DNA from 4 places in the Cupriavidus sp. genome. Region 3 is predicted to be linked to each of the others. Evidence: predicted binding sites of a transcription regulator. Region 3 holds the regulator's gene; each other region holds the start of a gene.
What was found. The regulator FNR, encoded in region 3, switches genes on or off when oxygen is low (the NO sensors DNR and NnrR bind a similar motif). The targets are predictions, from matches to a motif close to TTGATNNNNATCAA.
Positions count from the first base shown of each region.

Region 1: a site for FNR is predicted at 4,449-4,462, ahead of ACO550_RS13950 (DASS family sodium-coupled anion symporter). Genes of this name have one in related genera too.
Region 2: a site for FNR is predicted at 4,048-4,061, ahead of cyoA (ubiquinol oxidase subunit II). Genes of this name have one in related genera too.
Region 4: a site for FNR is predicted at 2,777-2,790, ahead of ACO550_RS24085 (universal stress protein). Genes of this name have one in related genera too.

Region 1 is NZ_DBHKYV010000008.1:180,571-186,687, reverse strand. Features, by position in the region: gene fdhD (formate dehydrogenase accessory sulfurtransferase FdhD) at 1-76, shown strand, start outside; gene ACO550_RS13970 (formate dehydrogenase subunit delta) at 85-330, shown strand; gene ACO550_RS13965 (MgtC/SapB family protein) at 353-823, opposite strand; gene ACO550_RS13960 (transglycosylase domain-containing protein) at 918-1,613, opposite strand; gene ACO550_RS13955 (Ldh family oxidoreductase) at 1,714-2,763, opposite strand; gene ACO550_RS13950 (DASS family sodium-coupled anion symporter) at 2,805-4,328, opposite strand; gene ACO550_RS13945 (hypothetical protein) at 4,913-5,515, shown strand; gene ACO550_RS13940 (tyrosine-protein phosphatase) at 5,515-6,117, shown strand, end outside.
Region 2 is NZ_DBHKYV010000004.1:163,872-169,988, reverse strand. Features, by position in the region: gene ACO550_RS09305 (sensor domain-containing diguanylate cyclase) at 1-862, opposite strand, end outside; gene ACO550_RS09300 (carbonic anhydrase) at 953-1,630, opposite strand; gene cynR (transcriptional regulator CynR) at 1,740-2,642, shown strand; gene ACO550_RS09290 (MFS transporter) at 2,611-3,930, opposite strand; gene cyoA (ubiquinol oxidase subunit II) at 4,079-5,131, shown strand; gene cyoB (cytochrome o ubiquinol oxidase subunit I) at 5,213-6,117, shown strand, end outside.
Region 3 is NZ_DBHKYV010000030.1:63,443-69,559, forward strand. Features, by position in the region: gene ccoO (cytochrome-c oxidase, cbb3-type subunit II) at 1-347, shown strand, start outside; gene ACO550_RS27995 (CcoQ/FixQ family Cbb3-type cytochrome c oxidase assembly chaperone) at 352-513, shown strand; gene ccoP (cytochrome-c oxidase, cbb3-type subunit III) at 516-1,430, shown strand; gene ccoG (cytochrome c oxidase accessory protein CcoG) at 1,488-2,981, shown strand; gene ACO550_RS28010 (hypothetical protein) at 3,024-3,233, shown strand; gene ACO550_RS28015 (hypothetical protein) at 3,230-3,475, shown strand; gene fnr (fumarate/nitrate reduction transcriptional regulator Fnr) at 3,576-4,301, opposite strand; gene ACO550_RS28025 (urease accessory protein UreH domain-containing protein) at 4,387-5,154, shown strand; gene scpB (SMC-Scp complex subunit ScpB) at 5,716-6,117, shown strand, end outside.
Region 4 is NZ_DBHKYV010000023.1:24,899-31,015, forward strand. Features, by position in the region: gene ACO550_RS24075 (DUF2252 domain-containing protein) at 1-52, shown strand, start outside; gene ACO550_RS24080 (heavy metal translocating P-type ATPase) at 271-2,577, opposite strand; gene ACO550_RS24085 (universal stress protein) at 2,858-3,283, shown strand; gene ACO550_RS24090 (universal stress protein) at 3,352-4,191, opposite strand; gene ACO550_RS24095 (Hsp20 family protein) at 4,455-5,000, shown strand; gene ACO550_RS24100 (hypothetical protein) at 5,399-5,905, shown strand.

The DNA.
Region 1 (6,117 bases), on a different contig from region 3:
CATCACGCTGGCCGGCTTTGTGCGCGGCGGCACGATGGTGGTCTACAGCCATCCCCAACGATTCCATACCGAATAAGGTCAGGCATGCATATCGAGAACCTGGTCAAGATGGCCAACCAGATCGGCAGCTTCTTCGAGGCCATGCCCGATCACGACGAAGCGCTGGGCGATATCGCCGGGCATGTGAAGAAGTTCTGGGAGCCGCGCATGAAGCGGGCGTTCCTGGCGCACATGGACAGCACCGGCGGCGAGGGCGTGGAGCCGATCGTCAAGGAAGCCGTGGCGCGTCACCGCGAGAAGTTCGAGGTGACGCTGCGGGAAGCAGCCTGAAGCCTTCCCAAGGCTCCTGAAGCTACTTCTTGATGCGATAGAGGATCTGCAGGATCGTGAGCCCGAACAGCGTGGCGACGACCGCAGTGGATTCCCGGCCCAGCCCGCAGGCCACGCCGATGGCTGCAACGGTCCAGATGCTGGCGGCCGTGGTCAACCCGCGCACATCCTCTTCGCTATTGAGCTTGATGATCGCACCGGCGCCGAGAAAGCCGATGCCGGACGTCAGCCCTTGCAGCACGCGGCTCATGTCCGTTAGTGGCACGCCGGCCTGCAACGGCACCAGCACGAACAGCGCCGACCCCATCGCCACCAGCATGTGCGTGCGCAGGCCGGCCGGCTTGCCGGCCGCCTCGCGCTCGTAGCCGATCAGGCCACCCAGAAACACGGCCAGCGTCAGCCGCAACAGGATGCGCGTCAGTTCCTTTACATCGGGCACGTCCGCGAACTCCGCGCGCAGCGTGCCGTAGATATCGCCCCAGAGTCCTTCCATGGCTGCCTCCGCCTAGCACCGGTGTGGTCCGGTCGTGGCAGGCTAGCATGCACGGGCAGGGCGCCACAGTCGGGCGCCCGCTGACACCACAGGCCTAACGCAGCCGCAGCGGTTCAAGCAGCGCTGCGTCGTACTGTGCACGCGTGATGCGGCCCAGTTCCATCATGCGCAGCAGGATATACGTCTGTCGTTGGCGCGCGCGGCGCGGGTTGACCACGGGGTTGTTGGCCGAAGGCGCCTTGGGCAGGCCGGCCAGCATTGCGCATTCGGCCAGCGTGAGTTGATCGACCGGCTTGCCGAAGTACGTATCGGCGGCTTCCGCAAAGCCATAGGCACCCTGGCCCAGGTAGATCTTGTTCAGGTAGAGCTCGAGGATCTCGTCCTTGCCCAGCGCGTTTTCGATGCGGTAGGCGAGCAGGATTTCGTAGAGCTTGCGCGTATAGGTCTTCTGGCGCGACAGGAAGAAGTTGCGCGCCACCTGCATCGTGATGGTCGACGCGCCTTGCGACAGTTCATCCGACAGGTTGGCAATGCCGGCGCGCATCACGCCCACATAGTCGACGCCATCGTGCAGATAGAAGCGGTCATCCTCGATGGCGACCACGGCCTCGGGTAGCGTATGTGGGAAGTCTCCCAGCTTCACATAGCCGGACGAATGCCGGAACGCCATCAGCGCATCGAGCGATGGCAGTTGCCGGTTGGCCATCAGGACGGCAAAAGACAGAAGCAGGATGCCACCAACGATGGCAAGCAGCACGAACTTGACGAAAGCGGACCAGAGACGTTGCATGGCGCGTATTGTGCCATTTGTCTCGGAAAGGTCCGAGGAGTGAAGGGCCAATTGTGTTCTCCCCTCGCCCGCATGGCGGGAGAGGGGAGCGCATGTTCGCCTACCCGGCCGGTACCTCGACCTTCAGTTCCTGCGCCAGCGTTTCCAGGTTCCGCCAGATATTCGGGTTGATATCGAGATGCGTCGCCGCCAATGCGCGATTGGCGGCCTCGTATTCGCCGGGGTACTGCACCTGGTCGAACCCGGGCGCGGTGGGTGTGTCGTGCAGGTATTCGATGAACGCTTCCACCTCGCCACGTTCCCAGTTCAGCCCGAGGTCGAACTCGGGGTTCAGCAGCACCGCGAACAGGTTGTTGGTGGCCACGCCGCCGCGCGGGTTGTCGGGCTGGATGGTGCCGCCACCCGACAGCACGCCCGCCAGCAGTTCCGCAACCACGCCGAGCGCATAGCCCTTGTGCTGGCCGAACGGCAGCAGCGATCCGGGCCGCTCGCCAAACATCACCGACGCATCCGTGGTTGGATTGCCGTCGGCATCGATGATGCTGTGCTCGGGAGCCGGCTCGCCTTTCTCCGCCAGCACGCGCGCCTTGTTGATGGCAATGGCGCTGGTGGCGATATCCACGACCAGCGGTGGCCGGCCATTGGGCATCGGGCCCGCAAAGCACAGCGGGTTGGTGGTCAGGCGCGGCACGCGGCCGCCGAACGGAGCCACCACCGGCGTGCGGTTGATTACATTGGTAAAGCTCAGCAGCACGAAGCCGGCCGCCGCTACCATTTCGCCGTAATGGCCCATGCGGCCCAGATGGTGCGAGCGGCGCAGCGTGACGATGCAGTGCCCGTGTTGGCGCACACGCTCGATGGCCTGCTGCATCACGCTCTTGCCGACGTGCTGGCCAAAGCCACCATGACCGTCGAACACCATCAGCATGTCGCGGTCGAGCACGCATTCCGCGCGGCCTGCGATATCGACGCTGCCGCCATCTATGGCGCGACGGTAGTTGGGCAGGATCGACAGGCCGTGGCTGACATAGCCGCAGCGGTCTGCTTCGACCAGATGTTCGGCTACATCGTCAGCAATGTCGTGCGGCACATTCTGTGCGATCAGTATGTTGCGCGCAAAGGTGCGCGCGGTGTCCAGTGTCAGCTTCATGGCAGGGGCTTTGATAGGTTCGGGAAAAATTCAGCCGTGCGTCATACCCAGCCGAGCCAGCGCCAGTACGTGGCGGCGAACAGCAGCATCAGCAGGTAGCCGATGATCGTGACCGGTATGCCGATCTTGGCGAACTGCTTGCCGTTGAACGTGTCGGTGCCAAGGCAGACCATGTTCTGCGGCGCGTTGATCGGCAGGATGAAGCCGAAGCTCACGGTGTAGCCCAGCAGCATCGTCATGCCCACCTTGTTGATGTCGCCGGGCAAGGTTTGCAACACCGAGATCAGGATCGGCAGCAATGCCGCGGTCAGCGCGGTGGCACTGGCAAAGCCCAGGTGGATCAGGATCAGGAAGGCGGCCAGGATGGCGAAGATCAGTAGCGTGCCGTGGTCGGCCAGGCCCGAATGGGTGACCACGAACTTGCCAAGCCATTGGCCGGCTTGCGTGGTCAGCAGTGCAGTGCCCAGGCTGATACCGACACCGAACACGATCAGCGTGCCCCACGGCGTACGCTGCTGCATCGTCTTCCAGTCCATCACGCCGATGCGCGGCATCATCAGGATCACCAGGCCCACGAACGTGATGGTGGCGGTATCGAATGAATGGAGCTTGCCTTCGGTGGCCCAGAACAGCAGCAGGCCAATGGCGACGGCGGCCAGGCGCTTCTGCGGCCCGGTCATCGGCCCCAGCGCGGCCAGTTCCTTCTGCACGGCTTCCTTACCGCCGGCGATGGCTTCGGTTTCAGGCGGCAGCAACCAGCGCACCAGGAAGTACAGCACGACTGACATCACAATGGCCCAAGGTGCGCCGGCCACCAGCCATTGCAGCCAGGTTACGCGTTCGCCAAGCAGCTTGTCCATGAACCCCGCGGTCAGCAGGTTCTGCGCGGCGGCGGTCTGGATACCGACGTTCCACACGCTGGTAGCCTGCGCCACCATGATCATGATGCCGGCGGCGATATTCGACTTCTTGTCGACGCCGAACGCGGCAATCACGCCCATCATGATTGGCACGGTACAGGCGCTGCGAGCCGTAGCGCTGGGCACTACCAGGCTCAGGATGATCGTGACCGCAATCGTGCCGATCAGGATACGCCGCGTACTGGTGCCGATGGCCGAGAGCGTGACCAGTGCGATACGCCGGTCGAGCCCGGTGACGGTCATCGCCGCCGAGATAAACAGCGCCGCGGCTACCAGTGCCAGTGCGGTGTTCGAGAAACCGGCCAGCGCCATGCCCAGCGCGCGCGATGTGCCGTACATCGTGTTCGGATCGTTGACCATCGGCGCGAAGCCGACCAGTGCCGCCATCAATGACGTGATCATGATGGCGCTGGTTTCGTAGGTCACTGCTTCGGTGATCCACACGACCACCGCGAAGGCCAGGATCGCCAGCATGCGCTGGCCGGCAACCGGCAGGTCGGGCGGCATTGGAATCAGCAGTACCGCGATCAGAACGAGGACAGCGGCGTAGAGACCCCAGTGAATACGAAGCTTCGGTGCGGCCGGTGCGGCAACGGCCGCGGTGGGGGCACCGGGGGCGGCAGGAGAGGTGTGCGGATCAGGCATGGTGACATCCCTTGTGTGGAGCAGCCTGTCGGACGCGTCGCGACGCAGGATCGCCGCGTTCGACATGTGGTCATTATGTGAACTGCACGTGGGTGTGCCAAGACTGCCGGGCTCGCGAGTTTGCGTTGGATCAAATCGTTGTCAGATCAGAATTTGTCAAGAGAAACGCCTTATTGCAGGTGTAGCAATGGTTGGCGGGTTATCTTGGCAAGCAGGCTGTCTTCGAAGCTGGCGATCTGAAATAATTGACGCCGATGCTGAACATTTTCGAATGCGTGTGATGTGATACGCCAGAAAGATGTCAACTACCCCGCCCTAAAGGGCGGAGCTTGAAAGAGCTCGGGGTTGACCAGGGCAAGCGGTAACTAATCCGCTACGTTGTGTAGAAGTTCGCAGACCCACCCCGGAATGCTTCCTCAGTTCCGGGCTCTGGAAGCGATGGTTGCAGACAAGGCACGGGTAGCTACGAAACGGGCCATCGCCGGGCGCAAGCCCAAGCTGCTGCACAACATGCCCGAGGGGAGACCTCCCGAAAGGGAGGCGTTACAAGGCCCGTAAGGGCAGCTATTCAATAGGAGCCGATCATGTCGGTGTTTGTGCTGGACCGCAATGGCAAGCCGTTGATGCCGTGCTCGCTGGCGAACGCCTTGCAGGCCATGGGGCTGCCCCTTGAACTCGCATCGGGAGGCCAAACCAAGTTCAACCGAGCCATTCACACCATTCCCAAGACCCATGCACTGGATGCGGCATGTGTCGGCAATCTTGAGGCCATCACCGGTTGGGAGTGTCCCACACTTGAAGTCAAGGCGACGGGGCGCGGTAGCTATCAGCGCACGCGGCTGACGGCTACCGGGTTCCCGCGCGGCTACCTCATGCGCCAGAAGCAGGTAAAGGGATTCCAGACGGGCGACCGTGTGCGCGCCATCGTGCCAAGCGGAAAGAAGCGGGGAACCTATGCGGGCCGCGTTGCCGTTCGCGCGTCAGGCTCGTTCAACATCCAGACGCCGAATGGCGTCGTGCAGGGAATCAGCCATAGCCGTTGTTCGCTGGTGCAGCGGGCAGACGGATATGGCTACCACTTCCGTCCCAAAGATAGCCCCTACAGAGGAAAAGCGGGAGAAGGGCGTGCTGCGCACGCCGCGCTATCCATCCCCGGTCTGAAGTCCGAGGTTTCCCGCGCAGCCTGATGAAAACCGATATCGCAGGAACAAGCCAGGCCGGCATGCGACCGTGCCTGGATCTGGAGACCATTGCCAACGCGCGTGACCTGGGTGGACTGACTGGGCGGGAGGGTAGACGTATCAAGCCGGCGAAGCTGTACCGCAGTGCCAATCCCGCACTCGGTTGTGCCGCCGACCTCGACAAGCTCCACGCATTGGAACTCGACATCGTGGTCGACTTCCGCTCGCCGGGCGAGAAGTCACCGGCCGAAGCAGTCTTCGGCGAACGCTTCCAATGGCTGGCCGTACCCGTGCTGGACGGCTCGATGTCCATGGATGCACTGATGCCACGCCTGCGCACCAGCAGCGCGACCCAGATGCATGGCTTCATGCTCGATGTCTATCGCGATTTTCCGGTGCGTTATCGCGACGCGTTTGGCGCGTTCCTGCGCCATGCCGAGGCAGGCAGCACACTGCTGTACCACTGCACTGCAGGCAAGGACCGTACTGGTTTTGCGTCACTGCTGCTGCTGAGCGTACTGGGTGTCGCGCAGGACGATATCGTGGCCAACTATCTTGAGTCGAACCACTGGAATCGTGGCTTCAACGAGAGGATTCTGGCTGGTGTA
Region 2 (6,117 bases), on a different contig from region 3:
CGACGCTATAGCGCAATGCGTAACCCGCTGCGTTGCGTGCGTTCCACGCATCCACCTGCACGCGCAACCGCGCCAGCGCATCCTGGCAACCGGCCACATCCGTATTGGTCAGCAGCGCCGCGAATTCATCGCCGCCGAGCCGGCCCACCACATCCGATTCGCGAAATGCCGCGCGCAGCTCGGCAGCAAACGCCATCAGGGCACGGTCGCCCTCGGCGTGGCCAAAACTGTCGTTGATCGGCTTGAAGCCATCCATGTCGAAGAACACCAGCGTGGCCGGACGCGCAAGGCGACGGCACAGCTCGATCGCATGCTGGCTCAGTACGGTAAAACCACGACGATTCGACAACGACGTCAGTTCGTCCATCGTGGCCATCTGTACCGCAGCCAACTCGTGCTCCGCCATGCGCGCAAGATCGTGCAGCAATTCACGATCCTCGGCGTCGAAACTGCGTGGCTGCCGGTCGATCAGGCAAAGCGTGCCAACCTTGGCGCCATTGGCCGCCGTCAGCGGACGGCCGGCATAAAAGCGGATATGCGGATCGCCGGTGACCAGCGGGTTGTCGTGGAAACGCAGGTCTTGCGTGGCATCCGGAATCAGCAGGATATCGTCGCCACAGATGGCATGGCCGCAGAACGACGTGTCGCGCGACGCTTCGGTGGCGTCCAGTCCCTGGCATGACTTGAACCACTGCCGGTTGGCGTCGACCAGGCTGACCACGGCAATCGGCACGTTGAACAACCGTCTGGCAAGCCGCGTCAGGCGATCGAATCGTTCCTCGGGCGGGGTGTCGAGAACATTAAGCGACCGCAAGGTTGCGAGTCGCACGGCTTCATTGGCGGGAATCGGGGGCAGTTGCATGAATATGTCGCCTATCGGGCGCGTCGCTATGCATGACAACATTAACGGCAAACTCGCACAGAGGTGGACAATGTACGGTTTGTTTCACTTTTATGCGACCTGGGATTCGGTGATTTCGGCGATTTCAGTGATTTCCGTGGCATTGACCTCCGGGAATTCCACCAGCGGCACAAACTTGCGGGTCTTGCCGTCGAGCGCATCGATGGCCCCGGTGCCGATGTCGTACACCCAGCCGTGCAGGTTGATGCGACCTTGCGCAAGGGCCTCGGCCACGCTCGGATGCGTGCGCAGATGCGCGAGCTGTTCGATCACGTTCTCGCGCACCATGTCGTCGACCCGTTCACGCTCCGATCCATGCGGGCGTGCCAGGCTGATCATGCGTGCCCCGCTGGCATGTTCGAGCCATTCGGCAACCGATGGCATATGGTCCAGGCACTGGCAGTTGGCCACCGCCGTCATCGCACCGCAATTCGAGTGGCCGCAGATCACGATGTCGCGCACCTTGAGGCCGGCCACCGCGTATTCCACACTGGCCGACACACCGCCCGGCTGCACCGCGTAGGCCGGCACGATGTTGCCCGCATTGCGGATCACGAACAGCTTGCCGGGCTCGCTCTGCGTCAGCAGCGCAGGCTCCACACGGCTATCGGAACAGGCAATGAACAGCGTGCTGGGACTCTGCTGCGTCGCCAGTTCCTGGAACAGCGCGGAAAGCTTCGGAAACTCCTCGCGCTGGAATTTGAGAATGCCCTGGATCAAGTCTTTCACTGCGATCTCCCCCCATCTGACCGCATAGCATGGGCGTAAACAGCTATTAGGTCCAAGACCGGATTATTATGCTGACCATTGGCAATACCAATAGTTGAAGAGTCTGCTCATGCTGCTGCGCCACGTCCGATACTTCCTGGCGGTTGCCGATGCCGGCAACTTCACCCGTGCCGCCGAGGCGCTGCACGTCTCGCAACCGACGCTGTCACAGCAGATCCGCCAGCTCGAGGATTCGCTCGGCGCGCCGCTGTTCGACCGCAGCGGCCGGATGGTGCGGCTGACCGATGCCGGCGAGGCCTACTACCTGCACGCGCGGCGCGCACTGCAGGATCTGGAGGCAGGACAACGGGCGATCCACGATGTGGGCGAGCTCACGCGCGGCAACCTGCGGCTGGCCATGACGCCAACGTTCACGCCCTACCTGGTGGCGCCGCTGATCGTCGCCTTCAACGCGCGGTATCCGAACATCACGCTCAGCCTGCGGGAAATGCCGCAGGAACGCGTGGAGCCCATGCTGGCCAACGATGAAGTCGATATCGGCATTGCATTCGACGATATCCACCTGCCGGATCTTGAAGCCACGCCATTGCTGGATGAGCCGCTGGCCTACATGGTCGGCACCACGCATGCGCTGGCACGGCGCCGCACGGCACTCGGGGCCCGCGCGCTCGCCGGAGAGTCGATGGCGATGCTGACGCGAGAATTTGCCACGCGGGGCTATATCGCGCGCTACTTCGGTGCGCTGGGGATCGAGCCGCGCATCACGTTCGAGGCCAATTCGGTGAGCGCCGTGCTCGATGCGGTGCGCAGCGGGCGTCATGCCACGGTACTGCCGGCGGCCATCGCCGCCGATCACCCGGATCTGCGCATCCTGAAACTGGAATTGCCGCTGCCGCCGCGGCACGCCGCGCTATTGCAGCGCAAAGGCGCCTACCGCACCGCGGCGGCGCGCGCCTTTGTCGATTTCGCGCTACACGAATTTAAACGTCGGGGGTCCCCAACGCGCGGTTGATCCGCAAGGCGATCAGCGTCCCCGCCACGCCGGACAGCAGGTAGAGACTCACGGCAACCAGTCCGAACAGCGACGACAGGCCCAGCGCCACCAGCGGTGCGAACGCGGCGCCAAACAACCAGCCGAAGTCGGTGGTCAGCGCTGCGCCGGTGTAGCGGAACTCACGGTCGAAGTTGGACGTCACCACACCGGCTGCCTGCCCATAGGACAGCCCCAGCAGGCCGAAGCCCACCAGGATGAAGATGTCCTGCCCCGTGGCGCCACCGCCCAGCAGCCACGGCGTGGCCAGGCTGAAGATGCCGATCAGCACAGCCATTATCGCCAGCGTGGTGCGACGGCCGATGCGGTCCGCCAGCCAGCCCGAGATCAGCGTGCCGATAAACGCAATCACGGCGCCCACGATCTGGACCGCGAGCACGTCGCCAATTTCCTGGGTCTTGTGCAGGACTACCCAGGACAGCGCGAACACCGTGACCAGGTGGAACAGCGCGTAGCTGGCCAGCGCGGCAAATGCGCCAAGGAAAATATTGAAGCCCTGCGCATTCACCATCTGCAACGTGCTGATGGGCTCCAGTTCGTCTTCCTCGAGCAACCGCGTGTACTCGTGCGTGACCACCAGGCGCAGTCGGGCGAACAGTGCCACCACGTTGATGGCGAACGCCACATAGAACGGATAGCGCCAGCCCCAGTCGATGAATTCGGGCTGGGTCAGGCTCACATGCAGGAACAGGAACAACGAACCGGCCACGATAAAGCCGGTCGGCGCGCCCAGTTGCCCGACCATTGCGTACCAGCCACGCTTGTTCTCGGGCGCGTTCAGCGCCAGCAGCGATGGCAGCCCGTCCCACGATCCGCCAAACGCGATGCCCTGCAGGAAGCGGAACAGGGCCAGCAGGTAGATGGCCTTGCTGCCGATCGACTCGTACGACGGCAGGAACGCAATCCCTACTGTCGCGGTGCCCAGCAGGAACAGTGACGCGGTCAGCTTGATGCCACGCCCCCAGCGCCGCTGCACGCGCATGAACAGTGCCGTGCCAAACGGTCGACCGATAAACGCAAACGAGAAAATCGCGAAGCTGTACAGCAACCCGGCCAGTTCACTGGCAAACGGGAAGTACACCGTCGGAAAGACCAGCACCGACGCGATGCCATACACGAAGAAGTCAAAGTACTCCGAAGCCCGCCCTATCACCACGCCTGTGGCGATCTCGGCAGGTGCCACATCATGGTGGCCGGGCGCCGGAGGTGCAGTCGGCGACGCGCGATGCTGGTGGGACAGACTGGCCATCGTGGAGTCTCCATCGAAGTGCGGAAGGAATGTCGTACTGCACTTAAAGTCCCGCACTGACAAGAATAGCGCCTAAACTGCCATTGGAAATCGAAAGATTGCTGCGTCAGTGAGCCTTCGACGTTAATCAAACGCCACTTCCGAGACCATGCCACGCTTCGATGCTGTAGTGCCGACGTTTAGTGTGACGGGTAGATTGCTTCTGCGAAGTGCCGCGATCGCCATATTGGTGAGTCTCGCGGGATGTAGCAACGCGGTGCTGTTGTCGCCTTCTGGCGACATGGCGCTGCGGCAGCGTGACCTGATCATCATCGCCACCTGCCTGATGCTGTTGATCATCGTGCCGGTGATATTTCTCACGCTGCTGTTCGCGTGGCGCTATCGCGAGAACGCGAAGGACGCGCCATACAACCCGGAATGGGACCACTCCACGGTGCTGGAACTGGCCATCTGGGCCGCGCCGCTGCTGATCATCATCGCGCTGGGCGCGGTGACCTGGGTCAGCACCCACCAGCTCGATCCCTACCGCCCCCTCACGCGTATCGACCAAAGCCGCCCGGTGACCGCCGAAGTGAAGCCGCTGACCGTCGAGGTGGTGGCCATGGACTGGAAGTGGCTGTTCCTGTATCCCGAACAAGGCATTGCCACCGTCAACGAGCTGGCGGCTCCCGTCGATCGTCCGATCGCGTTCAGGATCACCTCTACTTCGGTAATGAACGCGTTCTTCGTGCCGTCGCTGGCCGGCATGGTCTACGCCATGCCGGGCATGGAGACCAAGCTGCATGCGGTGATCAACCAGCCGGGCGTCTTCGACGGCATGTCATCCAACTACAGCGGCGCGGGCTTCTCGCATATGCGCTTCAAGTTCCACGGCATGTCCAACGAGGATTTCGACCGCTGGGTCCAGCAGGCGAAGTCGTCAGGTGCCCAATTGTCGAAGGACACGTACCTGAAGCTGGCCAAGCCCAGCGAGAGCGAGCCGGTGCAGCGTTATGCCAGCGTGGCGCCGGACCTCTACAACCTGATCCTGAACCGCTGCGTGGATGGCGGGACCTGCATGGCGGACACCATGGCGCTTGATCGCAGCCGTGGCAAGTTCGATCCGTCGGCGGAAATCTGCACCGCGAACAATACGGCCGACGTTGCGCCCGTGTTCGCGCCAGATGCCTCCCCCAATGACGGCAGGCGGCTGTTGCGCTGACGCACGGTCCGGCTTCCGCCCTTCACGTTTTCGCCAATCTTCATCGGCCAGAATTGGTCAACACAGGCCCAGGTGACAACCATGCCCGAGCGTTCCGAACTCGCCAACACGATTTTTGGTCGTCTTTCGTGGGAGGCCATCCCGTTACACGAACCAATCCTGATCGCCACCTTCGCGGCCGTGATACTGGGCGGCCTGGCGCTGGTCGGCGCGCTGACCTACTTCCGGGTCTGGGGCTATCTGTGGCGCGAGTGGTTCACCAGCATCGACCACAAGAAGATCGGCATCATGTACGTGGTGCTGGGCATCGTGATGCTGCTGCGCGGCTTTGCCGACGCGGTCATGATGCGGATCCAGCAGGCGGTTGCCTTCGGCGACAACCTTGGCTACCTGCCACCGCACCACTACGACCAGATCTTTACCGCGCACGGCGTGATCATGATCTTCTTCGTGGCCATGCCATTGGTCACGGGGCTCATGAACTTCGTGGTCCCCCTGCAGATTGGCGCGCGCGACGTGGCCTTCCCGTTCCTGAACAACTTCAGTTTCTGGATGACCACGGGCGGCGCCATCCTGGTCATGATGTCGCTGTTCGTCGGCGAATTCGCGCGCACGGGCTGGCTCGCGTATCCACCATTGTCGGGCATCCTGCATAGTCCCGATGTCGGGGTCGACTACTACATATGGGCGTTACAGGTGGCAGGGGTCGGGACATTGTTATCGGGGATCAACCTGCTGGTCACCATCGTCAAGATGCGAGCGCCGGGCATGACGCTGATGCGCATGCCAATCTTCACGTGGACCTCGCTGTGCACCAATGTACTGATCATCGCCGCGTTCCCGGTACTGACGGCCGCGCTGGCACTGCTGTCGCTCGACCGCTATGTCGGCACCAACTTCTTCACGGCGGACCAGGGCGGCAGCGCCATGCTGTACGTGAACCTGATCTGGATCTGGGGCCACCCCGAGGTCTACATCCTGGTGCT
Region 3 (6,117 bases):
CACGCGTCGGTGGCCGTTACTCCGATGACTGGCAACGGATTCACCTGCGCAATCCGCGTGACGTGGTGCCCGAGTCGGTGATGCCGTCGTATCCGTGGCTCGAAAAGACGCCGCTGCCGACCGATGCGGTACAGGCCCGCATGCGTGCCTTGCAACGCCTGGGCGTGCCATATACCAACGACGAAATTGCGCGCGCACCGGAAGAACTGGTGGGCAAGACCGAAGAGGACGCAATGGTGGCCTACCTGCAAGGCCTGGGCCTGAACCGTCGCAACGTCCGGCTCGACAGCGGTAGCGCCGCCACGGCTGCACCCGCCGCGCAAGCGTCGGCGCCAGCGAAGGAGTAATGCCATGGTGATCGTGACCGCTGTCGCCACTGTCCTGTCGATGCTGACCTTCCTGGCCATCTGCTGGTGGGCCTGGTCGGGTGGTCGTCGGGCCGCCAACGAGGAATCGGCGATGTTGCCGTTTGCCTTGCCGGACGAAACCAATCATCCAAGCCGGAATTCGTAACCATGAGCGATTTTATTTCCGATTTCTGGGGCTACTACATCACGGCCATTGCGCTGATCGGCATCGCGTGGTGCGTGTGGCTGCTGTTTTCCCAACGCAAGATGCCAAAGGGCGTCAGCACCACCGACGACACCGGCCATGTCTGGGACGACGACCTGCGCGAACTGAACAATCCGTTGCCGCGCTGGTGGATGTGGATGTTCCTGCTGGCCTGCGTGTTCAGCGTCGGTTACCTGGTGCTGTATCCGGGCCTGGGCTCGTACGCGGGCGTTCTGAAGACGTCCACGCAGGGCGAACTGGCCGCGCATCGGCAGGCCGCCGAGAAGATGCAGCACGAGGTCTATGCCAAGTACCTGAAGATGGACGTCAAGCAGGTGGCGGCAGACCCCGATGCGCGCGAGATTGGTCAGCGCCTGTTCCTGAACTACTGCGCGCAATGCCATGGTTCCGATGCACGCGGCAGCCGCGGCTTCCCGAACCTGACGGACAACGACTGGCTCTACGGCGGCGACCCCGAGACGATCCAGCAGACCATCGCCAAGGGCCGCAACGGCATGATGCCGCCGTTCGCAGGCACCATCGACGGCAAGCTGGCCGGGGACACGGCGCAGTACGTGCGCTCGCTGTCGGGACTGACCTACGACCCGATCCGTGCGTCGCGCGGCGAGGGTACGTTCAAGTCGACCTGTGCCGCATGCCATGGTGCGAACGGCAAGGGGAACCAGGCGCTCGGTGCTCCCAATCTGTCCGACAAGGTGTGGCTGTATGGCAGCTCCGAAGGATCGATCACCGATGCAATCCTGAAGGGTCATAACGGCCATATGCCGGCACATGAGGAAATCCTGACGCCGGAACGCATCCGCATGCTGACGGCTTATATCTGGGGCCTGTCGAACACGGCGCCTGCAGGGCAATGACAAACCGCTCCGACGCTGGGCGGCGTACCGCCCGCGCCGGAGCATGAGGGCTAAACAATGAACGCGCCCCTGGAATCTCCCCCCGCAACGCGGGACCGGACCGAGGCCCCCGGCTGGCGGCCAGCGCCGCCCGCAGGCAGCGCCGCGGAGGCTAGCGAAGAGGCGTTGTACGAGGTACGACGCAAGATTTATCCGCGCTCGGTGACCGGCGCCTTTTCAAGCTGGCGTGTCTGGCTGGTGATCCTGACCCAGCTCGTCTACTACGGCACGCCGTGGCTGCAATGGAACGACCGCCAGGCAGTGCTGTTCGATCTCGGTGCACGCAAGTTCTATATCTTCGGACTGGTGTTGTGGCCGCAGGACGTGATCTACCTGGCAGTGCTGCTGGTGATCTCGGCGCTGTCACTGTTCCTGTTCACGGCTATTGCGGGGCGGCTGTTCTGCGGCTATGCCTGTCCGCAGACGGTCTACACCGAGATATTCATGTGGATCGAGCGGCGTGTCGAAGGTGACCGCATCGCCCGTATCCGCCTGGACGGCGACCCGTGGAGCCTGCGCAAGCTCCGGCTCAAGGCGACCAAGCACACGCTGTGGGTGGCCATCGCGTTGTGGACGGGGTTCACCTTCATTGGCTACTTCGCGCCGATCCGTGAGCTGGGCAGCGAGATCCTGCAATTCTCGCTGGGCCCGTGGCAAACCTTCTGGATGCTGTTCTACGCGTTTGCGACGTGGGGCAATGCGGGCTTCATGCGCGAGCAGGTCTGCAAGTACATGTGTCCGTACGCGCGTTTCCAGAGCGTGATGGTCGATCGCGATACCTTTGTCGTGACCTATGACGTGGGGCGTGGCGAACCGCGTGGCAGCCGTTCGCGCAAGGCAGACCATCATGCGGCAGGCCTGGGCGATTGCGTGAACTGCAGCATCTGCGTGCAGGTGTGTCCGACCGGGATCGATATCCGCGATGGCCTGCAGTACGAGTGTATTGGTTGCGGGGCATGTATCGACGCCTGCAATCAGGTCATGGACAAGATGGAGTATCCGCGCGGGCTGATCCGGTACACATCGGAAAATGCGATGCGCAAGAGCCTGTCCGTGACCGATGCACGCAAACGGCTGATGCGCCCGCGCACAATCGTCTACACCATGATCTGGTTATTGCTGGCCGTAGGATTTGTCGCATCGCTGGCCATGCGCACCCCGCTCAAGGTCGACATCATCCGCGATCGCGGCGCACTTGGCCGCGAGGTGGAAGGGCGCTGGATCGAGAACGTGTACCGACTCCAGTTGATCAACACAACGGAAGCGCCGATGAAGGTGCGCGTGCAGGCCGGCAGTGATGAGTTGAAGGGGATGGTCGTCGAATACGATCACACCGCGGAAGCGTTGTCGCCCACATCGAACCGCTTGTTGCCAATCCGGATCCGCGTGCCGATCGACGATGCCAGGCAGGGGACGTACAAGATCAGCGTGACGGTGACCGCCGAAGCGGAACCCGCGCGTGCGGTGCAGATCCGGCAAAGCACGAGTTTTATCGTACCCCGCAATCTGTGATGCTTTATCTGTGAAGCTGGACGATACCAAGAGGAGAGCGCAATGACCCCACATCCCGCCAAGCCCTGGTACAAGGAGCCATGGCCGTGGATCCTGATGAGCGGACCGCTGCTGGCCATGATTGGTTGCGGCATCACGATCTGGCTGGCAAGCACGCATGCCGATATGCCGGTCGGGGATGCCACCCGTCATGGCCTGGTCGTGGAGAAGGTCGATGTTGACCATGCCCGGACACCAGCGAGGCAACCATGAGATTGCGCTGGCTGATGTGGGTGTTATGGCCGGCATTCCTGATGGGAGGCGCGGCAACGGCCGTGGTGTTCTCGGTGGTGGATCCTGGTGATCTCAGTTTTTTCGGGCATCCGGTCGAGGCATCGCGGCAGGCGGTCTATACGGTGGGATTCCTGGTGGCGTGGCTGTTCTGCGCGTTGTCCAGCGGGCTGACGCTGTACACGATGCCGGTGAAGCTCAGCGATACCGATGAACTCGAATAGGTCCGGTATGCATGAAGTGCCTGGGAACCCTGGAAAACGGAAAGGCCGCACCGGATGCGCTCCGGTGCGGCCTTTTGCATGTTGCTCGCGAAGGCGCCGTTCAGCAGGATCGGCTGTAGACCTGCTTGATACCCTCCATATCGACCAGCTTCACATGGCGCTGACGAATCTGGATCAGCCCCGCTTCCGCAAAGCGCGAGAACAGTCGGCTGACGGTTTCGAGCTTCAGGCCCAGGTAGCTGCCGATTTCCTCGCGGCTCATGCGCAGTACGAACTCTGTCGAGGAGTATCCGCGCGCCGACAGTCGTTCAGACATGTTGATCAGGAACGCCGCGAGACGCTCCTCGGCACGCATCGAGCCGAGCGTGATCAGCATCACCTGGTCCTGGGAGATTTCCTTGCTCATCAGGCGCAGGAACTGGCCTTGCAGCGACGGAAGCTGGCCCGACAATACCTGCAGGTCATCGAACCGCACGACGCAGACTTCGGTGTCTTCGAGTGCCGTGGCATCCGATGCGTGCTGCATCTCGCTGAGCCCGTCGAGACCGATCACTTCGCCGGGCAGGTGAAAGCCCGTGATCTGCGTGCGCCCGTCTTCCATCGTGACGTGCGTCTTCAGTGTGCCGAAGCGAATCGCATAGACCGCGGTGAGGGGCTCTCCCATGCGGTACAGCGTTTCACCCTTGTGAACACGAACGCGTTCCTGCACGAGCGTGTCCATTTTCACGAGGTCTTGCTGCGACATGCCCACGGGCAGGCAAAGCTGACCCATGGCACACGTGGAACAGCGGGGCGACATCTCGGTGACGGGAATGGAAGTCAACAATTGAAGTGCTCGTTTTGAATGCGCTTGAAGCGAGGGCGCGATGCAGGCATTTTACAGCGTCGAGTGACGCGGAAGCGAGGAACAGTTGCCATTTGGTGTACTTTTAAGCGTTTTTCTGGTGGCCCTGCTTGGCGGCGTGCATTGCGCCGCAATGTGCGGTGGCATTGCGATTGCCGCGGAGCAGAACGGCACGCGCCGGGTGGCCGCGATCGTGCATCGCTCGCCGCGTAGCTGGTGGGCCGAACTGTGCGTGATGCACGCCGGACGCCTGACCACCTACATGCTGCTTGGCGCATTGATGGGCGCGGTCGGCGCAACCGTGTGGAAGCAGGAGTATCTGCCACTGCAGCGCTGGCTCTATGCGGCCGGCAGTGTGATGCTGGTTCTTACCGGGCTGTGGTTGCTACGCGGGCGAACCAGTCTTGTCAGCTGGATCGAGCGGCTGGCATCGCGTGCCGCATCGCACGTCGTGCGCCTGGCGGGATCGGTGGCGGGATACGTGCCGGCAGCGGTGCGACGCGAGCAGCGCACCCCGCCGATGTTGCGCCGCTATGGCATGGGGCTGGCATGGGGTCTGGTACCCTGCGGCATGGTTTATGGGGCACTCGCCATGGCGCTGCTCGCTGGCAATGCGCCATCGGGTGCGCTCGTGATGGGTGCGTTCGGATTGGGCACGCTACCTAACCTGCTGGTGATCTCGGGGTTGTCTGGCTATCTGCGGCAGTTGTCACGCAAGCCGGTGATTCGGACCGCGTCGGCGCTGGTGGTGATCGGGTTTGGCGCGCTCGGCGTGGCGCGGGCGATCTGGCTTCCTGATACGCTCGCGCAACACGGTTTTTGCGTGGTGTTTTGAATCGACCACAGCGGCGGGTTGCGGGCGGGGGGCGGAATGCCATACAATCGCGAGAACCACGGTATCGCGCCGCGTCATGCTCGTGGCGTCGCCGGGGCGACATTCCTGATCTGGGGTGTCGGTCCAGGGTTTCGGGGCTGCTTAGGCATGCCGGAACCATTCCCACAGTCCATCCGGTTCAAAAGATCTGGTTAAAAGGCCGACGGCGGTGTGGAAGGTGGCGCCGGGTCAAGGCGATTGTTGTCTGGGTTGCCTGAGCCGATATCCGTATTTTCTTGCCGTCTTGGCCATTCGGTGGCCCTGGCGATTGTCCGCCCCGAAGGGAGAAGGCGCGACGCAAGAGGTCCGTCGACTGGCGAAGCCTGCCAGGCCCGGACGATCTCCTGCCGGACAGACCGGCAACTCGATGCAAGGAAAGATGTGCACGGCTGCGCTGCCAGAAGGCATGCGCGCTGGCTGCGCGATGAGATGGCGGAAAGCTTCGGCGCCGCTGTATCTGCAATCTCCAGTGCCCCGGGATGGATCCGGGGGCAGGTGCAAAGACAGGCTGCACGCAATCACATGAATACCCAAGAGGCGAAGATCGTCCTCGAGACCGCGTTGATCTGTGCGCAGGAGCCACTGCGCGTTGGCGATCTGCGGCGGTTGTTTGCCGACGACGTCGGTGCCGACACCATCCGGGTGTTGCTGGAAGAATTGCGCCAGGACTGGCAGCAGCGCGGGGTCGAACTCGTTGCCCTGGCCAGTGGCTGGCGGTTCCAGAGCCGCCCGGAGATGCGCGAATTCCTGGATCGCCTGAATCCGGAAAAGCCGCCAAAGTACTCGCGCGCGGTGATGGAGACATTGGCCATCATTGCGTATCGCCAGCCTGTCACACGGGGCGATATCGAGGAAATCCGCGGCGTGACGGTCAGCACGGACGTAGTCAAGAAACTCGAGGATCGTGGCTGGATCGAGGTCATC
Region 4 (6,117 bases), on a different contig from region 3:
ATTTGTCGCAGCTATTCGCGAAGGACGGATCGAGGCAATCATGGAGCAGTAGCCAACAGCGCAGGTCTACTATCTGCATCCGCATTCATCGCGCCATGACCGGAAGTGGATCGCGTCGCCACGTTGCGATTCGGAAAATCAAGGCGCCGCCACGGCCGAGCAATTGCTCGCCGGCGGCGCCGCCTGTGTGAATTTCCAGGCCATCTGTAAAGCGCCATGCAGCCTCACTTTTGCGGGCTGCGTCGTAACATCTATCGGCGCACGGCGGGTTCATGCCCGCTTTGCCTCCATTCTTTCGAGCGCGTGATAGAGCTCGTCCTCCTGCGCGCAATGCAGGCGGACGACAGCTTCAAGCGCATACAACGAACGCTGCAAATGCCGCACGGCCTCGCTGCTTGGGCCATCTGGCGGCACCGCGGCGATGGCCTTGTTCAGCCCCGACGTCATTCGAAATATCTCGCGGTGCATGCTGCTCATGGCTGCCATCGGATCCTCGCCGCCGAGCAACTGTGCGACGTCCGGATAGAGGTGAAGGTCGTCCTTGCGCTCGTGCGGCACCAGCACTTCGCACAACGATCGGTTCAGCGCCCGCAACTCGGAATGCGCCACTTCGCCGCTCAAGGTCGGCAAGGTATCGGCCACGACGCGAATTTTGTCCATGATTGGCTCCAACAACGCGTGCTCCGCCTTCAGGTGGTCCACCACATCGGGGGCCAAGGTCGCGTTTTGCTCCTGTCGCGGAGGTACGGCGGCGCGTAGCGCTATCAGGATGGCCAGTATATCAATCCCTTCCTGGAGAATTGCGCCTTCCAGCGGCGGCAGCATACCCAGGCCCGCCGCGAGCATTGCGCCCATGGAGAGCATCATGCCCAGTCCCGCGCTCTGCTTTGCAATTCGCAACGTGCGACGTGCGACCCGCACCCCATCGGCCAGACGATCCAGGCGGTCCACAAGCAGCACCACGTCCGCGACCTCCGAAGCCGACGCCGCGCCGCGCGCGCCCATGGCGACGCCAACATCCGCTGCGGCCAGGGCAGGCGCATCGTTGATCCCGTCGCCCACCATGATCACCATGCCGTCGTGCCTGGCGGCCTGAATCCGCTCAAGTTTCTGCGCGGGGGATTGCGCTGCATAGACTTCCTCGACGCCGAGCATTGCTCCTACGGCTTCCGCTAGGTCCTGCCGGTCTCCGGTCAGCATCGCCTGCCGCGCAAATCCCTCTCGTCTCAACAACCGCAATGCCCGAGGGGTCTCCGTCCGTAAGGTATCGGCCAACGCCAGGATGCCGACTAATCGACCGTCGACGGCCACGAACACTGCCGACATGCTACCCATACGGATACGCTGGTCGATCTCGCAGGCCCACGCCGGCAGACTGGCATCACCAACTACATAGGCACTGCCCCCAATCCTGACCGCATGGCCTTCGACAACCCCCTCGACGCCTGCACCGGCTTGCTCTTTTACGCCAGCCGGCGTGGCGAGAGTCATGCCTCGCTCGCGCGCGGTCGTTGTCAACGCATCGGAGATCACATGCGACGAGCCCTGCCCCAGCGAGGCGGCAAGCCCCAGCACTGTCTCGGGCGACTCGCCCGGCGCGCAAGCCATCTCCGCGAGCCGCGCAGCACCACGGGTAAGCGTGCCGGTCTTGTCAAAGAACAGGATACTCGCGCGTGCCAGGCGCTCCATTGCGCCACCGCCCTTCACAAGTACTCCGTGCCTTGCGCAACGCGACAGTCCGGACACCATGGCAACTGGTACGCCCAGGATCAGCGGACACGGGGTGGCCACTACCAACACGCCCAGCACGCGCAAAGGATCCTCGCTCCAAAGCCAACCGGCACCCGCGATGGCCAGCGCCACAACGATGAAACACAGGGCATAGCGATCAGCGAGGCGCGTCAGCGGGCTACGCTCGGCCTGTGCCGTCGCGACCATGCGCAGAATTCCGGCAAACGTACTGTCCGACGCCATGGCACCCGCAACCATCTCGAGCACGGACCCGACGTTCAGGGCGCCACTGGAAACCGCTTCCCCTGCAGCCCGCCTCTGGATGGCGGCTTCTCCCGTCAGCGCGGACTCATCAAGATCGCCCGCGCACGCCAGTACACCGTCGACCGGAAGCACCTCGCCATGCCGCACCAGCAGTCGGTCGCCTGCCCGAACCTCGTTCACGCCCACGGACGTCCAGCCGCCATTTTCGTGACGCAAGGCCTGCCGTGGAGCATGCCGCAGCAACGTTGTCATCTCGCGTTGCGCCCGGAACTGCGCGTAGTCCTCCAGCGCGCGCCCACTGCCTAGCATCAGCGAGATAACGGCCGCCACGAGGAACTCGCTAAAACCCAACGCCACGACCACCGAAGTCAGAGCCAGCAGATCTACGCCGGTTTCCTTGCGGAGGATAGCCCTGACGCTCGTGACGGCGAGTACGACGACGTTGGGTAACGTCCCCAGCAGCCAGATGCCGTCGGCGACGGTATCCCCGAGCCAGGCCCGCGCGACAAGTCCGCCCGCAAGCGTAACGGCTGAAAACACGGTTCCTACGCTATTGACCATCCTGGCAACCGACATCTTCATCGTGTCCCCGATGCATGACAGCCCCTCCGCCTTCCGACGCGCACGCCATGCCAGATCTCGCGCTAGCAACAACCGCGGAACGGTTTTCCCTCTCCAAGATAGATGGCAAGCACTGATGCGCCAACGATTATGTCTGCCACCAGCATCTTGGGATTCGCGCTACGAATCATTCGTATTTCATCTCGTGCATGCGATGGACTTGAGGCAGATCAACAGGGCTGGTCTTGGCATACGTAGTCTGGAATGGACCATGTCCTTAATTCGCAACGGAGGTCCTACCATGCGCAATGTTCTCCTCGCTACAGATGGCTCGCGTTTCTCGGATGCCGCCGCCCGTGTCATCGCCAGGCGCCAATTGCTGCGCGATGACTTTACAGTACATGTAGCCCACTGCATGCCCGATCTGTCCGGTGAAGTAAAGGCATTCATCAGCCACACCGACATCGAAGCCTGGCATCAGGACTCGTCCGGGCGTGCGATGCAGTCGGTGCTGGATATTCTGGCCGCCGCGCAGGTTCCAACCGTTCCGCACACGCTAGTGGGCTTCGCGCCCGAGAAGGTCTTGGCGCTCGCGACGACGATACAGGCTGAATGCATCCTCTTGGGTACCCACGGGCGCGGGGGATTTCTGGACAATGTCCTGGGCTCCGTGGCAACCCGCGTATTGGCGCACGCGCCCTGCCCCGTACTGCTGGTAAGAGATTGAATGCGCCGGCACATCCACGATATATGCGCCGCCAGCCTGCCGTCCGCGACGACCGCGCGTGTAGCGCGCTAGTGTGACAATAGGACCGGCGTCGTCATCTCGCTTAGCAGGGTCCGAGTAACACCCCCGAGCACGAGCTCACGCATTCTCGCGTGACCATACGCCCCCATTACGAGCAGATCCGCATCCGAATCCGCAAGCCGTGCCAGCAGCAGTTCGCCTGCCTCGACATCGTTGTCCAGCATCGACTCTGAAAGGGTCGCGTGAATGCCATGATCCTGCAGCCACGCGACGGCATACCGGCCTGGCGAGTTCCACGGATTTGACCAACGGTCAGGCGCCACGCATTGCACGACCTCCACAGACGTTGCGCGGGCCAGAATCGGTAATGCGTCCCGGATAGCACGTGCTGCCTCGCCGCTGCCGTTCCATGCCACTACCACCCGCTGCCCGACTCCGGGGAACGAACCCGTGTGCGGCACGACTAGGACAGGACGTCCGCAGTGCAAGATAATCTCGTCAACCAACTGGTTGTCGCTCGGCGCGAACCGCTCGGTGGGATCGGTCTGTCCCAGTACGGTCAAATCGGCGAGCCTAGACTCCAAAAGAACGGACGATAAGCTGCCCCAGTCAGATTCGCGCCATTCCGTCCGGATACCTACACCGGCTGTCGCACCTTCAAACGCCGCCCTGGCCGCCCTGCCCGCGTGATCGCGCAAGGTATTGAATGATGCGAGATAGCGATCGCCATCGACAAAGCCCCGGATGTCATTGGGATCGGGCCGGCCCGTGGCAAACAAACCGATGAGCCTTGCTCCGTGGGATAGTGCCAATTGGGTAGCCAGATGCACGCGCTGATGCAGATGTCGGCTGCCATCCAGATGTACGAGGATTGTGGCGTAGTCCATAGCGTAGCGCTCCCTCCAGGCACCAAGCCTGCTACAACGCACTGTATATGCTTGCTAACTTCGCCCCTTGCGGCACGTCAAAACATGGGGCGTTCGTACCATTACCTCCCAACCCGCGGGCATCCGCTCCGTGACCGCGCAGCCTCCCACGACGAGTGCCTGCGTCGAATTCCAAGGGGCTAGGCGTTGATCTCCATCAACGGAAGGCGGTTCAAATCACCTAGCATGACATCGCCTTTCCCATTCTTTCAGGAGACGATGAAATGGCCAAAACCGAAAGTAAATTGCCTGTCACGAAAGAACAACAGGAAATGATGCGGCCCTGGATGCCCCACGCGTGGCACCCGTTGGAAGGGCTGCGTCGCGAAGTTGATCGCCTGTTCCAGAGCTTTGATCGCGACTTCAAGATTTCCTCGTTCCCACGGATGACGCAGGACTTCTCGTCCGCTATGCCCGACATGGGATGGATGCTCGGGGCTGGTCCTGCCGTCGATTTCGCAGAAACCGACAAAGGCTATGAAATCACGATGGAATTGCCAGGCCTGGATGAGAAGAGCATCGAAGTGAAGCTGTCAAACGGCGGGCTCGTTGTCAAAGGCGAGAAACGCGTCGAGAAGGAAGAAAAAAACAAGGACTACTTCCTCCACGAGCGCCATTACGGCTCCTTCGAGCGCGCATTCCGCATGCCAGATGGCGTCGACGTCGAGAAAATTGATGCGGCGTTCAAGAACGGCATATTGACGGTCACCTTTCCGAAGATTGTCAAAGCTCAGAAGTTGGAGAAGAAGATCGAAATCAAGTCCATGTAATGGTGCTTGTCCGGACTGGGTGCGCCATCGGCCTGCGACGTTTTCCGCATGATCATCACGTGGGCGTCGCGGGCCCGGCTTGTAACTTCACTTCCTTTCATCGCGGAGCCATTCGATCTGAAACGGCCTGACGTGGCATGATTTGGGGCAGCCGATCGTCACCATGGCGGATGCACCTCTCGCTGCTTAAGGCCGACATGTCATCAGCCCGTACCAACCCCGGCACGAGCCCACTCGCCAAGATGCACAAGCCCTTGTGAGACCGCGCGACGCGTGCGTCCGCGATTGCGGCCAACTTTGCGCTGCGTCAAGCCACACCCGTTTCGCTCTTATAAGCTGGAAGTGACCGCAGTGGCGATCCGGAACCGTGCCAATGCGAAGAACGTGCAGAGGCCACCATGTCCGCGGCGTATCAAAACCTTCTGAACGCCTTACTGATGCTCTCGCTGGCCGCCATCAGTGCGGCGAGCCACGCCCAGCCGGCAGTGAAGCGCGACGACACGACGCCCGCCGCACAATCCGAGACCATTCCCTACGTGTCAGGTGGTGTCGGCGTCGATGATGTTGCGCGCATGCGCGAACTCGCACCACTCTTCAATGTCCGACTACGCTTCCAAGACAAGGCGACAGGCGCATCCTTGTCGGACGTCAAGGTGATCATTCTCAATGAAAACAAGGTCCGGCTGCTTCGTGTGATCACAGAAGGACCATTGCTGTATTTCAAGGTGCGTCCGGGCAGGTACTATCTGGCCGCCGTGTATGCAGATGAGGTCCACGAATCGACGCTGGTCATCGCCCAGAAGGTCCGAACCATGACGATCTCATTTCGTGTCAATGAAATGGAAGGAACCTGGAAATACTGCCTGGAACGTGAGGGCAGGTGTCATCGCCGCGAGCAGGAATAAACTTCCGGCCGATCGCCAGTGGCTTGTCCACCTTCGTGGCATCGCGCATGGCGGTAACGACGCCAGCTCACTCGTCATCTTGCCTTACCATGACCCATCGGCGCTAGCACGACGATGGCAGTCGGGCAGTCTCGCTCCGTACCCCGCCTAGCGCCAAGAACAACGCAACGGCGTCCGGCAATCGTTGGCTACGGGCCCGCAAATGCTCAATG